DNA from 3 places in the Psychrobacter sp. KFRI-CH2-11 genome. Region 2 is predicted to be linked to each of the others. Evidence: predicted binding sites of a transcription regulator. Region 2 holds the regulator's gene; each other region holds the start of a gene.
What was found. The regulator PhoB, encoded in region 2, activates phosphate uptake and scavenging genes when phosphate is short. The targets are predictions, from matches to a motif close to TGTCATNAANCTGTCATAA.

Region 1 (4,193 bases), 460 kb from region 2:
CTTAAACCTCTTTATATAGCTGTCGCCCCTCGCTATGATATTTTTCAGTCATCTCTTTCATACCTTGTTCAATCTCAGCTGCACTCATTGCCTCTGTGCCTAAGCTTTCTGCCGCATCCAAACCTTTGGCGTACTCACGGACGTTTTGGGTAATTTTCATCGAACAAAATTTAGGGCCACACATTGAACAAAAATGCGCCGACTTGTGCGCGTCTTTTGGCAGCGTTTCGTCATGATATTCGCGGGCGGTATCAGGGTCGAGCGCTAGATTGAACTGATCATCCCAGCGGAACTCAAAACGCGCCTTAGACAAGGCATTATCGCGAGCTTGCGCGCCTGGGTGGCCCTTGGCGAGATCAGCGGCATGCGCGGCGATTTTATAGGTGATAATACCGTCTTTCACATCCTTTTTATTCGGCAGTCCTAAATGCTCTTTTGGTGTCACATAACAGAGCATGGCGGTGCCAAACCAGCCAATCATCGCCGCACCGATGGCACTGGTGATATGGTCATAACCGGGTGCGATATCGGTGGTCAGCGGCCCTAAAGTATAAAACGGCGCGTCGCTGCAAATCTCTAACTGCAAGTCCATATTTTCTTTGATGCGGTTCATCGCCACATGTCCGGGGCCTTCGATCATCACCTGTACATCGTGCTGCCATGCGATTTTTGTCAGCTCACCAAGCGTGCGCAGCTCACCGAACTGCGCTTCGTCATTAGCATCTTGCAAGCAGCCAGGACGCAGACCATCGCCTAGACTAAAAGCCACATCGTACTGCTTCATGATCTCACAAATCTCTTCAAAATGGGTGTATAAAAAGCTCTCTGTATGATGAGCAAGGCACCACTGCGCCATGATAGAGCCGCCGCGAGAGACGATACCTGTGAGTCGATTGGCCGTCAGTGGCACATAGCGCAGCAGCACGCCTGCATGAATGGTGAAGTAATCAACGCCTTGTTCGGCTTGCTCGATAAGTGTATCGCGGAATATCTCCCACGTCAGGTCTTCGGCGATGCCGTCGACTTTTTCTAATGCTTGATAAATGGGTACCGTACCGATGGGCACAGGCGAGTTACGAATCAGCCATTCGCGGGTCTCGTGGATATGATTGCCTGTCGACAAATCCATGATGGTATCAGCGCCCCAGCGCGTCGCCCAGGTCATTTTTGAAACTTCTTCATCGATAGAGGAGCCGAGCGCTGAGTTACCGATATTGGCGTTAATCTTTACCAAAAAATTACGACCGATAATCATCGGCTCAGACTCAGGGTGATTGATATTATTTGGGATGATGGCTCGACCAGCCGCGACCTCACTACGCACAAACTCAGGGGTGATGATTTTTGGCGTATTGGCACCAAAGCTCTCGCCGTAATGCTGACGCATATCGGTCAGCTCATGCTGCTTTTGCGTCTCACGAATGGCGATATATTCCATCTCAGGGGTGATGATACCGCGGCGCGCATAGTGCATCTGGGTGACATTGCCTGCTTTACCATTGACTTTTTTGGCGCGGCGCGGCTTATCGATATGGGTAAACCGTAGATTGGCTGTGGTGATATCACGCGCACGCGCTTGCCCGTATGAGCTGGACAAACCGCTTAGCTGCTCTGTATCCCCGCGCTCGGCTATCCAGCCCTCGCGCAGTTTGGGCAAGCCGCGGGTTAGGTCAATTTGGGCATCAGGGTCGGTATAGACGCCTGAGGTGTCATAGACATAAAACGGCGGGTTTTGCTCCCAGTCGGATTCATCAACGCCTTGGATGGGGGTGGGGTCCAGAGTGATCTTGCGCATCGGCACTTGAATATCAGGTCTAGAGCCTTCGATATAGACTTTTTGCGAGGCGGGGAGAATGCGGTGTAGGTCGCGCGCGTCTTCTTCAAAGCGCGTGTCTCTGGCGCTACGGTGCGCAGGGGTTTTTAGGGCGTCGGCTTTTTTGTCAGAGGCGTTTTGCTGGGTCTTTGGAGGTAGGGTTGAGGTTGTCATATGCTGTCCTAGCGTGTTGGTTTTTGAATAAAAGCAACACCGCCAGAAGCTGCGGGGGTAGCACTTATCATCTAGGCAATTTTTGCTGCGTCGTCGTCACTGGCTGTCAAATCTATCATCGCAAAAACCTGCCTTCGCGGAGGATGTCATCAACCTGTAAGCGACGCTTGGTATCTCTCATCATTGCTTCGCACTACTTAACGCTATAAAGCTTAGCACCACAAAGTGGGCATTTAGGCTAACAGTCATGAGGATAACGGGGCATTTCTGCCCGTGTCTGCCTTATATAATACAGTGCTGAAGACTTCCCTGCGTCGGTACTAACCGCATCAGGTTCGGCGGGTGATCTCTCAGCGAATGTACAAAGGCAGTCAGCCATTCGTACACCGCACCCCGAGTCTGTCAGTGTTGTAAATCAGTCTCATACTAACAAACTTCTGCCGTGAGGGCTACTGGTGTTTGACCATCGGTATGTCAGTCAACGTGCGCATGAGGCTCTGAATCATGACACGCAGGCTAATGAGCGTTAGCCTTAAGCGGCGACTGATTTGACCCTATTTATCACGCATATAAAAGAGTTGGGCGGTTGTCATCAAACTGTCATAAAAACTTGTCAAGATGTCACACATGCCACCAATCATGCTTTGTTCAATCGTTGTTAAACTTTAGGAGTCCTACATGCGTTATTCGTTATTGGCAGTCGCCGTTAGTTGCACCTTAGTACTCACCGCTTGTAATAAATCCACCGACACCGCAGAGTCAGCAGCGCAGAGTGACACCAGCGCGGCGACAGTGGCCGAAACCACCAACACAGCGACATCCTCTCCAGCAAGCGATTTTAAATCAGCTGAAAACATCGCCATGAACATCACTGGTGCGGGCGCGTCGTTCCCGCAGCCTATCTATGCCAAATGGTCCTATGACTATAATGCCGCGACTGGCGGTCAGGTCAACTATCAGTCTATCGGCTCCTCAGGTGGCATCAAACAAATCCAAGCAAAAACCGTCGACTTTGGCGCATCTGACGCCCCGATGACCCCTGAAGAGCTGGACGCGGCAGGCCTTATTCAGTTTCCGACCGTTATCGGTGGTGTGGTACCGATTGTCAATATCGATGGCGTGGGGCCAGGTGAGCTAAAGCTGGACGGCGCAACCTTAGCCGATATCTATCTGGGTAAGATTAGTAAATGGAATGACCCTGCTATCACTGCCATGAACCCAGATTTGACCCTGCCAGATGCTGCCATTACCACCGTGTTTCGCTCAGATGGTTCAGGCACGACTTTTAACTTTACCGATTATCTGGCCAAAGTCTCAAACGATTGGAGTGACAGCGTGGGTGTCGATAAAACCGTCAAATGGCCTACCTCTGCCACAGGGGCAGGCGGTAAAGGCAACGAGGGCGTATCAAGTTACGTCAACCGTATGAAAAACGCTATCGGCTACGTCGAGTATGCTTATGCCAAGCAAAACAACATGGCACACGCTGCCCTAAAAAACGCGGCGGGCAACTTCGTACAGCCATCCGCTGAGACCTTTGCCGCGGCAGGTGACATTGATTGGTCACAGCAAGCAGGCTTTTATAAAGTCATCACCAACTCTGAGACCGAGCAAGCGTGGCCCATCGCTGCTGCCACCTTTATCTTGGTACACAAGCAGCCAGAAAACCCGCAGCAAGTGGCTGGCGTGCTGAACTTCTTTGATTGGGCGTATGCCCAAGGTGATGATAGTGCCATGGCGCTTGATTATGTGCCTTTCTCCGATACCGCAGTGGCACTGTTTAAAGACAAGTGGAATGAAGTCAAAGGTCGTGATGGTCAACCCGTCTACACACCGGCTCAGTAGTTTTTCTATATATGTATAGCAGCACTTGTAAGCCCCTTTGAGACACCTATTCTCCGGTGGTTGTCTCAAAGGTTTTATCACAACAAATTTAAAAATAGCGTCATCCATTACCGTTAATAGCACCCTTTATTAAGGTTTCGTTTGCTGTGATAAGACCTGATGAGTCTTTTCAAGATTTTGATTTAATATTATTTAATGCTGAGACACTTATGAATGATTTAAGGTCGCAACTGGCAAAACAAAAACGTTACGACGCACTATTCGTCAATGCCACCAAGGCATTTGCCATTCTCGTACTGCTATCTTTGGGCGGTATTTTGCTCTCTTTGATCATTGGCGCTTGGCCGAGCATTCAAGCATT
Region 2 (4,193 bases):
TCAGCAAATTGATCAAATAACCTCTTGATCAAATTGCTTTGTTTGTGCTGTCGCAAGTGTGTGAGTCAGATATAAAAATAGCGCTTGAGACTATCAGCGCTATTTTTACGTCTAGGGTCTGGTTTTGTACTAAAATGAGCGCTACATTTGCTGATTGCTTAAGAGAGAGACATGCCATCCAACCATTCAATCCACCCGATACCTTCAAATGACAACCCCTTAACGGATACGGCGCCTGCTGATCATATCGATATCGATGATGTGACGCATTTTTTATTAGAATTAGATGCGCTAAAGCGCGTCAATCGGCGCAGCTATGTCACCCAGACCACTCGCCGCGAAAACTCAGCTGAGCACTCTTGGCATTTGGCGATGGCGTGTTGGTCGATTGCTGACTTGTTTGCGCTAGACGTCAATCACGAGCAGCTGCTCAAGATGGCGCTGGTTCATGATTTGGGTGAGATTGATGCTGGTGATACTTTTTTATACGACAATACGCGTCATACGGCGCATATCGAGGAGCGTCAGGGCATGGCGCGCTTGCAAGCGGAGCGTGGTAACGGCATTGCTAACTTAGCAGCGGTCTGGGAAGCGCAGGAGACAGGTGACAGCAAAGAAGCGCAGCTGCTACGGGTGGTGGATCGCTTATTGCCGTTTTTGCTCAACCTCAATACCAACGGGCAGACGTGGATTGAGCTGGGGGTGACGCGCTCGCAGGTGGCTGGCGCGCATGCCTTTATCAAAGACAGCTTTCCGCCTATCCATGATTGGCTGTCACAGCGTATCGACTATGCGACCAAGCAAGGCTGGCTAATCGATGCATGACCAATAAAATCGCCAGCTTGGTACGGCTAACGCTGGCCGCGGCACCTATCGGCAGCGGCGCAAAACTGGCACAGGATGCCAAAAAACAAATAGGCGTGCTGCGACCCTTCGATGCTGCCCAAAATCATCCCAGTAGCACTGTGCTTATTTTAGAGTGATCAACTATGGTCACATAGATAGCCGTTAAAAATCCAGCCAAGCGTGATTATCCGCGCTTGACTGGGTTTTGTCTTAAAAAAACAGACAGATTATCTAGCGTTAGCCATACCCAGTAGCTGTCCCATTTTTACCACACTATTGGCTTGCAGGCTGTCTTGCCAGTCGGCTTTGGCGGTTTTCGGTAGTACGACTATCGCAGTGGAGCCGAGATAAAAACGTCCAAGTTCATCGCCTTTTTCAAGCTCCATGTCGTGTTCGGCTTCTTGAATATCGTCGGTACGGCTGATTTTGCCAGTGGCGACTGTCTCGATACCAGCGACGATCATCGCGCCGACCATCACGACCGCAGCTTTGCCGTAGGCGGTATCAAACAGACACACCAAACGCTCATTGCGCGCAAACAAATCAGGTATGTTGGCAGCCGTGGTGTTGTTGACAGAAAACAGCGTGCCTGGCACATAGCGGGTTTTGGTCAAGGTACCAGTAAACGGCATATGAACGCGGTGATAATTGCTGGGTGCCAGATAGACCGTGGCAAAACTGCCATCGGCAAAATAATGCCCGTCTTCGCTATCGGCCAGCAGTTGGCCGATATCATAGTAGCGCCCTTTGGCTTGCAAAAGCTTATGATCGTCAATCTGACCGAGCTGCGAGATGATGCCGTCAGCTGGGCTGACAATCCCCTGAGGCGTGGCATCGATAGGGCGCGCGTCTGCTTTTAACTCGCGAGTAAAAAAGTCATTAAAGCTCTCATAAGCACCTAAGTTTTGGCGCTCATACTCATCCAAGCTGATATGATAGGCTTTTGCAAAGCTACGAATAAAGGTGCGCTTGACATAGGGGTGGCGACTGGCAGCCAAACGGCCAGCGACTTTACTGAGCTTTTGTTGCGGGACAAGCTGCTGCAAGGTGGTGAATACATTCATAATATGGCGACCAAAATAAAGGTGAGAGAGTAATCAATAGGCAAATAAATGATGATATTTTATCATGGACGGCCTAAGTTTGTATGAGCATAATTGGTAAGGGGAGCATAAATGAAAGCATTGTTACAGCGGGTACATGGTGCAAGCGTCAGCGTCGATGGGGATTGTGTCGGGCGTATCGAGCGCGGCGTGCTGGCATATATCGGCTTGGGGCCTGAAGACGACCTACAAACGGCCAAACGGATGATCGATAAAATCCTTGGTTATCGTATTTTTGAAAACGACGATGACCCTGCCAAATATGGCAAACTGGACAAAAATGTCCAGCAAGTCGCTGGCGGGCTGCTGCTGATATCACAGTTCACCCTGATGGCGAAGACCGACAAAGGCCGGCGTCCTGATTTTGGCGGTGCCATGCCACCAGAGGCGGCGCGCGTGCTGTTTGCTCAGCTAGTCGACTATGCCAACAGTCAGCACCCTCAGGTAGCGACGGGTCAGTTTGGCGCAGACATGCAGGTTATGAGTATCAATGATGGGCCACTGAATTTTATATTAGACGTGAGCTAAAGCATCAAATGTGAATCATGATGGTGAGTGCCATCTGTTTGAGGGAAGTGGCTTGGTCTATAGCAGCCGCTTAAATGATAAATGTCATCAAACTGTCACAATTACCGCGTTTAATAGGCAAGCAGTGGCGAGTGATTATCGCCCTTTTTTATACGTCTGTTTTGTCCCTTATCACTGAGAATACCCTATGTATAATGAGCAAATTTTGATTGTTGAAGATGAACCTGCAATCCGCGAGATGGTCGTCATGACGCTAGAGATGGCTGGTTTTGATAGCTTGCAGGCAACGGACGTATCAGAGGCGCACCAACAAGTGGTCGACCATCGGCCAGCGCTGATTTTGCTAGATTGGATGCTGCCTGGGGACAAAAGCGGCATTGATTTTTGTCGTATGCTCAAAAGTGATGAGCTACTCGCTGAGATACCCGTCATCATGCTGACAGCCAAAAGCGAAGAGGACAGCAAGGTGCACGGTCTGGATGCGGGCGCAGATGATTATATGACCAAGCCTTTTTCGACGCGCGAGCTGATCTCAAGGATCAAAGCGGTGTTGCGCCGTAGCAATGCTTTGAGCGCCGACAAGACCATTGAAATAGGTAAGTTAAGCCTCGACCCCAAAAGCCAGCGGGTCATGGCGTCTGGGCAAATCATCGATGTCGGACCGACCGAATATCGGTTGTTGGCGTTTTTTATGAGCCATCCTGAGCGTGCCTATACGCGCACCCAGCTGCTTGATCAAGTGTGGGGCGGCAATGTCTATATCGAAGACAGAACCATCGATGTGCATATCAAACGCCTACGCAAACTGCTGCGCCCTCATGACTGCGATAAGCTGATACAAACGGTGCGCGGTACTGGTTATCGCTTCTCAAGCTTTGTTGAGGCCAAATAGTAGGCGCTCATACTGCCAAAATAGCCGCCGCAATTCTGTTGCCAGTCCAGCTATCATCACCATAGTTATCAGTAAGTGATTATCAGTAAGGGTCACTTAGCTGATAGGGATAATCATCATAATGATAACGAGATAACAAGTAGGGCAAAAAAATAGGTCACGAAAAATGGATGAGTAACATAATGTCAAAGCAATGTACCGAACAAGATATCTCAGAGCCGATAGCGCTACAAAACACCACCAATCAATTAAAAAAAATAAGAAGTGCGCTGCGGGCACTGCGCGATGCGGTGATTTTACTCAATGACAGTGATGGTCTGGAGTGGTGGAATCAGGCCGCTGAAGACTTACTATTATTGCAGGCAACAGATAAGGGCCGATGTATTTTTGACTTTATTGGCGCATCTGAGTTTCGTCAGTACTATCAAGCGCCGACGCTGGCTGACGAAGGTGTACATATAAAGTCATGGCGCGCGCCTGAGCGTTATTTAAAGTGTGAGCTGACCCCGTTTGCCGACGAAAAGCTATTGATCATCTACGATGTGACGCGTCTGCATCATCTAGAAGAGATGCGCCGCGATTTTGTGGCCAACGTCTCGCATGAGCTGCGTACGCCGCTGACCGTGATGATAGGGTATTTAGAAAACTTTTCGGATCAGCCAGACATGCCGCCGCACTGGAAGCGCGGCTTTGAGCTGATGACCCAGCAGACAGCGCGCATGAATAGAATCGTCAATGATTTATTACTGCTATCGCGTATCGAGATCGAAGAGACTCATGAGCTGCATTATATCGATATGACCAAGCTGCTGACCCATATCTAT
Region 3 (4,193 bases), 400 kb from region 2:
CGTCAAGCCAAAAATGCATGGCCCTGATGAAGTCAAAGTGGCCAATGATTTGTTTAATGCGGTAGAGGACTTGCTTGGCCTAGAGCGCCATACGCTCAAGATAGGTATCATGGATGAAGAGCGCCGCATGACGGTAAACCTAAAAGAAGCCATTCGCCAAGCCAAAGAGCGCGTTATCTTTATTAATACCGGCTTTTTGGATCGTACAGGCGACGAGATGCATACCAGTATGAACGCAGGTGCCTTTGTACCAAAAGGCGAGATGAAGTCGCAAGCATGGCAGCCCGCCTATGAGCAGTGGAACGTCGATATCGGTCTAGAAACTGGCCTGCAGGGCGTGGCGCAGATTGGTAAAGGGATGTGGGCCAAGCCTGACGAGATGAAAGAGATGCTAGAGACCAAGGCGGCGCATCCAAAATCTGGTGCTAGTACCGCTTGGGTACCATCACCGACAGGCGCCACCTTGCATAGCATGCATTATCATCAAGTCAATGTCGCCGAGGTACAAGACAGCCTCAAATCGCGCGAGCGTGCTAGCCTCGACGATATCTTGACCATTCCATTGGCCAAAGACACCAACTGGACAGAGGAAGAGAAGCAGCAAGAGCTGGACAACAACGCGCAGGGTATCTTAGGGTACGTGGTACGCTGGGTAAACCAAGGCGTCGGTTGCTCAAAAGTGCCTGACATCAACGATGTGGGCCTGATGGAAGACCGTGCGACTTTGCGTATCTCAAGCCAGCATATCGCCAACTGGTTGCATCACGGTGTGGTCAGCGAGCAGCAAGTCATGGATACCATGCAGCGTATGGCGAAGATCGTCGATGAGCAAAATGCCGGCGACAGTAGCTATCAGCCTATGGCAAACAACTTTGAGCAGTCTTATGCCTTTAAAGCCGCCTGTGACCTCGTCTTTAAAGGACGCGAGCAGCCAAGCGGCTACACTGAGCCATTATTGCACCAAGCACGCTTGGATCTAAAAGCCAACGTCTAAGCCAGTGTGCGTCGCTATCCTATTGCATCGGCATAAAAGCTGTGTCGATGCATGTATATATTGCTACATGGCTATATTGGCCCAGCGTCGATAGTAGATAGTGATAATGCTGTTTCGCTTATAAGCGCTACTTATTAGTGAATAAGTAGCGCTTTATTTTTGTACGCAATACAGTGGGCATAATCGAATGGTTTGTCATAAAACTTACGATAAACCATTGGTATTTAAGGGCATTGTATAGCTATTTTTTTCAACGCCTGAGCACTATAAAAGATATGGAGTGCGCCAGATATCGCGTTAAAAGTACAAAAAAATATGTTGCAAATTATGTCAAAGTTGTTATGCTTGTACTCGAAGTATGAGTTTGGTAACGGATGTTACGCAGCAGAAGGATAAAGACCAACGTTTACATGGCAGTTACTTTTTTTGATGCTGGTTATGTAAGTCATGGTTTTTTCATCTTACTGTAATAAAACTTCGCCACACTTGTTTCTGACTAATCTCGGTAGCCAGTTACACATTATATCTTTGAGGATTTGTGACGATACCAATTGGGCACCAGCTAATAATAGCTCGCTCATTACTACAATTGTAAAGTGGAGATACCCCATGAAAAAACTACTTTTAGCTACAGCCGTTGCTGCTCTATCTGTTTCTGCAGCCAATGCCGCTCCAACTGTCTACGGTAAAGGCTTCTTAACTTTAGATGTAAACACTGGTGACAATGACACAACTACAACGACTTATAACACTGATGGAAGCGTTGATAGTGTTGTTAAAACTTCAGTAGACGCTGATGGTCGTAGCCAATTAAACTCAAATGCTTCACGTATTGGTTTAAAAGGTTCTGAAGCACTAACTGCAAACACTGACTTAGTTTATCAACTAGAGTACGGTATCGATATTGACGCTGGTGATGCTTTTGTAGATGCAGACGGTGGCCGTATGGAGAAGTCTGATCAGTTTTACTCACGTGACACTTATCTTGGTTTGAAAAACGCGCAGTACGGTACATTGCTTGGTGGTCGTCTATCAGCTATCGATGATTACGTAAACTTTGCTAACGTGACTCAAGGTGGCGTACTAGGTGGTGATGTCGTACTTGCAAGCTTTGATGCACCGCGTACTAACAACACTTTCAACTACTTCTCGCCTAACATCAATGGCATGCAGTTCATGGCGATGTACGCCATGGATGAAAACAACGATACTGATACACTAGGCCGTGATGCGTTTGGTGTTGGTGGTAAATACGAAGCAGGTCCAATGAACGTTGGTGCTACGTACATCCAAGCAGGCGACTTTAAAGTTGCTCGTGTCAGTGGTAACTATGCTATCAGCCCAGTAGTGACGCTAGGCGCTCTATATCAAAACACTGATTTTGACAGTGATGACAACGAAAATGCATTCACTATCAGTGGTGAGATGGCGACAGCGACTCCTTGGACTGCCTATGCACAAGGTGATTTCGTAAACAACGTTGGTGGTGCTGACGATGCTGAAAAATTCCGTGCGGTAGTAGGCGGCAAATATGCGTTTAACGCGGCAACAACTGGTCACCTATATGGTGCTTATTTAAGCTCAGAGGCTACAGTAACTGCACCTCTTGTAAAAGTTGAGAGCGAGTTTGATGGTTTTGGTATCGGTGGTGGTATCGAATACAAATTCTAATCTAACCATTAGAATCTAAATAAAAAACTCATCCTTCGGGGTGGGTTTTTTTGTTGTATGTATTATTTGTGACAAAAGTCTACCGCTAAGGTAGAAAATAAGAGTTTCAGACAGTTTGCATTTTTGCCCTATATTTTATGGCGTATTTTTAGTAAAATCCTTCTTTACCAATTACCGAAAGAGTACTATGACCAAGTTTATATTTGTGACCGGTGGGGTAGTGTCCTCACTAGGAAAAGGTATCACCGCCGCTTCTCTTGCTGCGGTCTTAGAAGCGCGTGGCGTGACTGTCACGATGACCAAGATGGATCCGTATATCAACGTCGATCCAGGTACGATGAGCCCATTTCAGCATGGTGAAGTGTTTGTCACCGAAGATGGCGCAGAGACGGATTTGGATTTGGGCTATTATGAGCGCTTCTTACGCCACTCTAAGATGAGTAAGAGCAACAACTTTACCAGTGGTCGTATCTATCAAAACGTACTAAACAAAGAGCGCCGCGGTGAGTATCTGGGCGGTACCGTACAGGTCATCCCGCACATCACTGATGAAATCAAAAGTAAGATTCTTGCCAGTGGCGAAGGCTACGATATCGCCATTATCGAGATTGGCGGTACAGTCGGTGACATCGAGTCGCTGCCATTTATGGAAGCGGTACGTCAGATGCAAGTAGAGCTTGGTCGCAATCGCGCTATGCTCATGCATTTAACGCTGGTGCCTTATATTGCTAGTGCCGGCGAAACCAAAACCAAGCCGACCCAGCATTCAGTCAAAGAGCTACGCTCTATCGGTCTGCAGCCAGATATTCTCATCTGCCGCTCTGAGCACCATATCTCGCAAGACAACCGCCGCAAGATTGCGCTGTTTACCAATGTCGAAGAGCGCGCAGTCATTATGTGTGAAGATGCCCAAAGCATCTATCAAATCCCGCGCACCCTACATGAGCAAGATCTTGACGATCTAATCTGTGAGCGTTTTGGTCTTGATGTACCAGAAGCGGATTTGAGCGATTGGGACAAAGTGGTCGAAGCCCAGCTCAACCCTGAAGCGGTAGTGACGGTGGCGATGGTCGGTAAATATGTCGAGTTACCAGACGCTTATAAGTCGATCAACGAAGCGTTGCTACATGCCGGTATCGTGCATCAGTCAGATGTCAAAATTGACTATATCGATGCTGAGCTACTAGAGACAGACGATGAGCTGTATGCGCGTCTAAACGATGCCGATGCGATTTTGGTCCCAGGTGGTTTTGGTGAGCGCGGTACCACTGGTAAAATGAGAGCCATCACTTATGCCCGCGAAAACAAAGTGCCGTATCTGGGTATCTGTCTGGGTATGCAGCTGGCGGTGATTGAATACGCCCGTAATGTGCTGCATATCGATGCCAACTCTTCTGAGTTTCATCGTACCGCCGCTGAGCCTATCATCGGGCTGATCACTGAATGGCTAGATGAGCGCGGCGAGCTACAGATTCGTAGCGATGACTCAGACCTTGGCGGCACGATGCGTCTAGGCGCGCAGCAAGCA

Region 1: a site for PhoB is predicted at 2,575-2,593, ahead of pstS (phosphate ABC transporter substrate-binding protein PstS). Genes of this name have one in related genera too.
Region 3: a site for PhoB is predicted at 1,449-1,467, ahead of AADH33_RS03145 (porin). Genes of this name have one in related genera too.

The regions. Positions count from the first base shown of each region.
Region 1 is NZ_CP151283.1:3,008,079-3,012,271, reverse strand. Features, by position in the region: gene thiC (phosphomethylpyrimidine synthase ThiC) at 2-1,987, opposite strand; TPP riboswitch at 2,277-2,393, opposite strand; gene pstS (phosphate ABC transporter substrate-binding protein PstS) at 2,666-3,832, shown strand; gene pstC (phosphate ABC transporter permease subunit PstC) at 4,042-4,193, shown strand, end outside.
Region 2 is NZ_CP151283.1:334,837-339,029, forward strand. Features, by position in the region: gene AADH33_RS01420 (isochorismatase family protein) at 1-20, shown strand, start outside; gene AADH33_RS01425 (HD domain-containing protein) at 172-825, shown strand; gene AADH33_RS01430 (hypothetical protein) at 822-983, shown strand; gene asd (archaetidylserine decarboxylase) at 1,074-1,910, opposite strand; gene dtd (D-aminoacyl-tRNA deacylase) at 2,022-2,477, shown strand; gene phoB (phosphate regulon transcriptional regulator PhoB) at 2,665-3,369, shown strand; gene phoR (phosphate regulon sensor histidine kinase PhoR) at 3,540-4,193, shown strand, end outside.
Region 3 is NZ_CP151283.1:739,176-743,368, forward strand. Features, by position in the region: gene AADH33_RS03140 (malate synthase G) at 1-994, shown strand, start outside; gene AADH33_RS03145 (porin) at 1,604-2,665, shown strand; gene AADH33_RS03150 (CTP synthase) at 2,853-4,193, shown strand, end outside.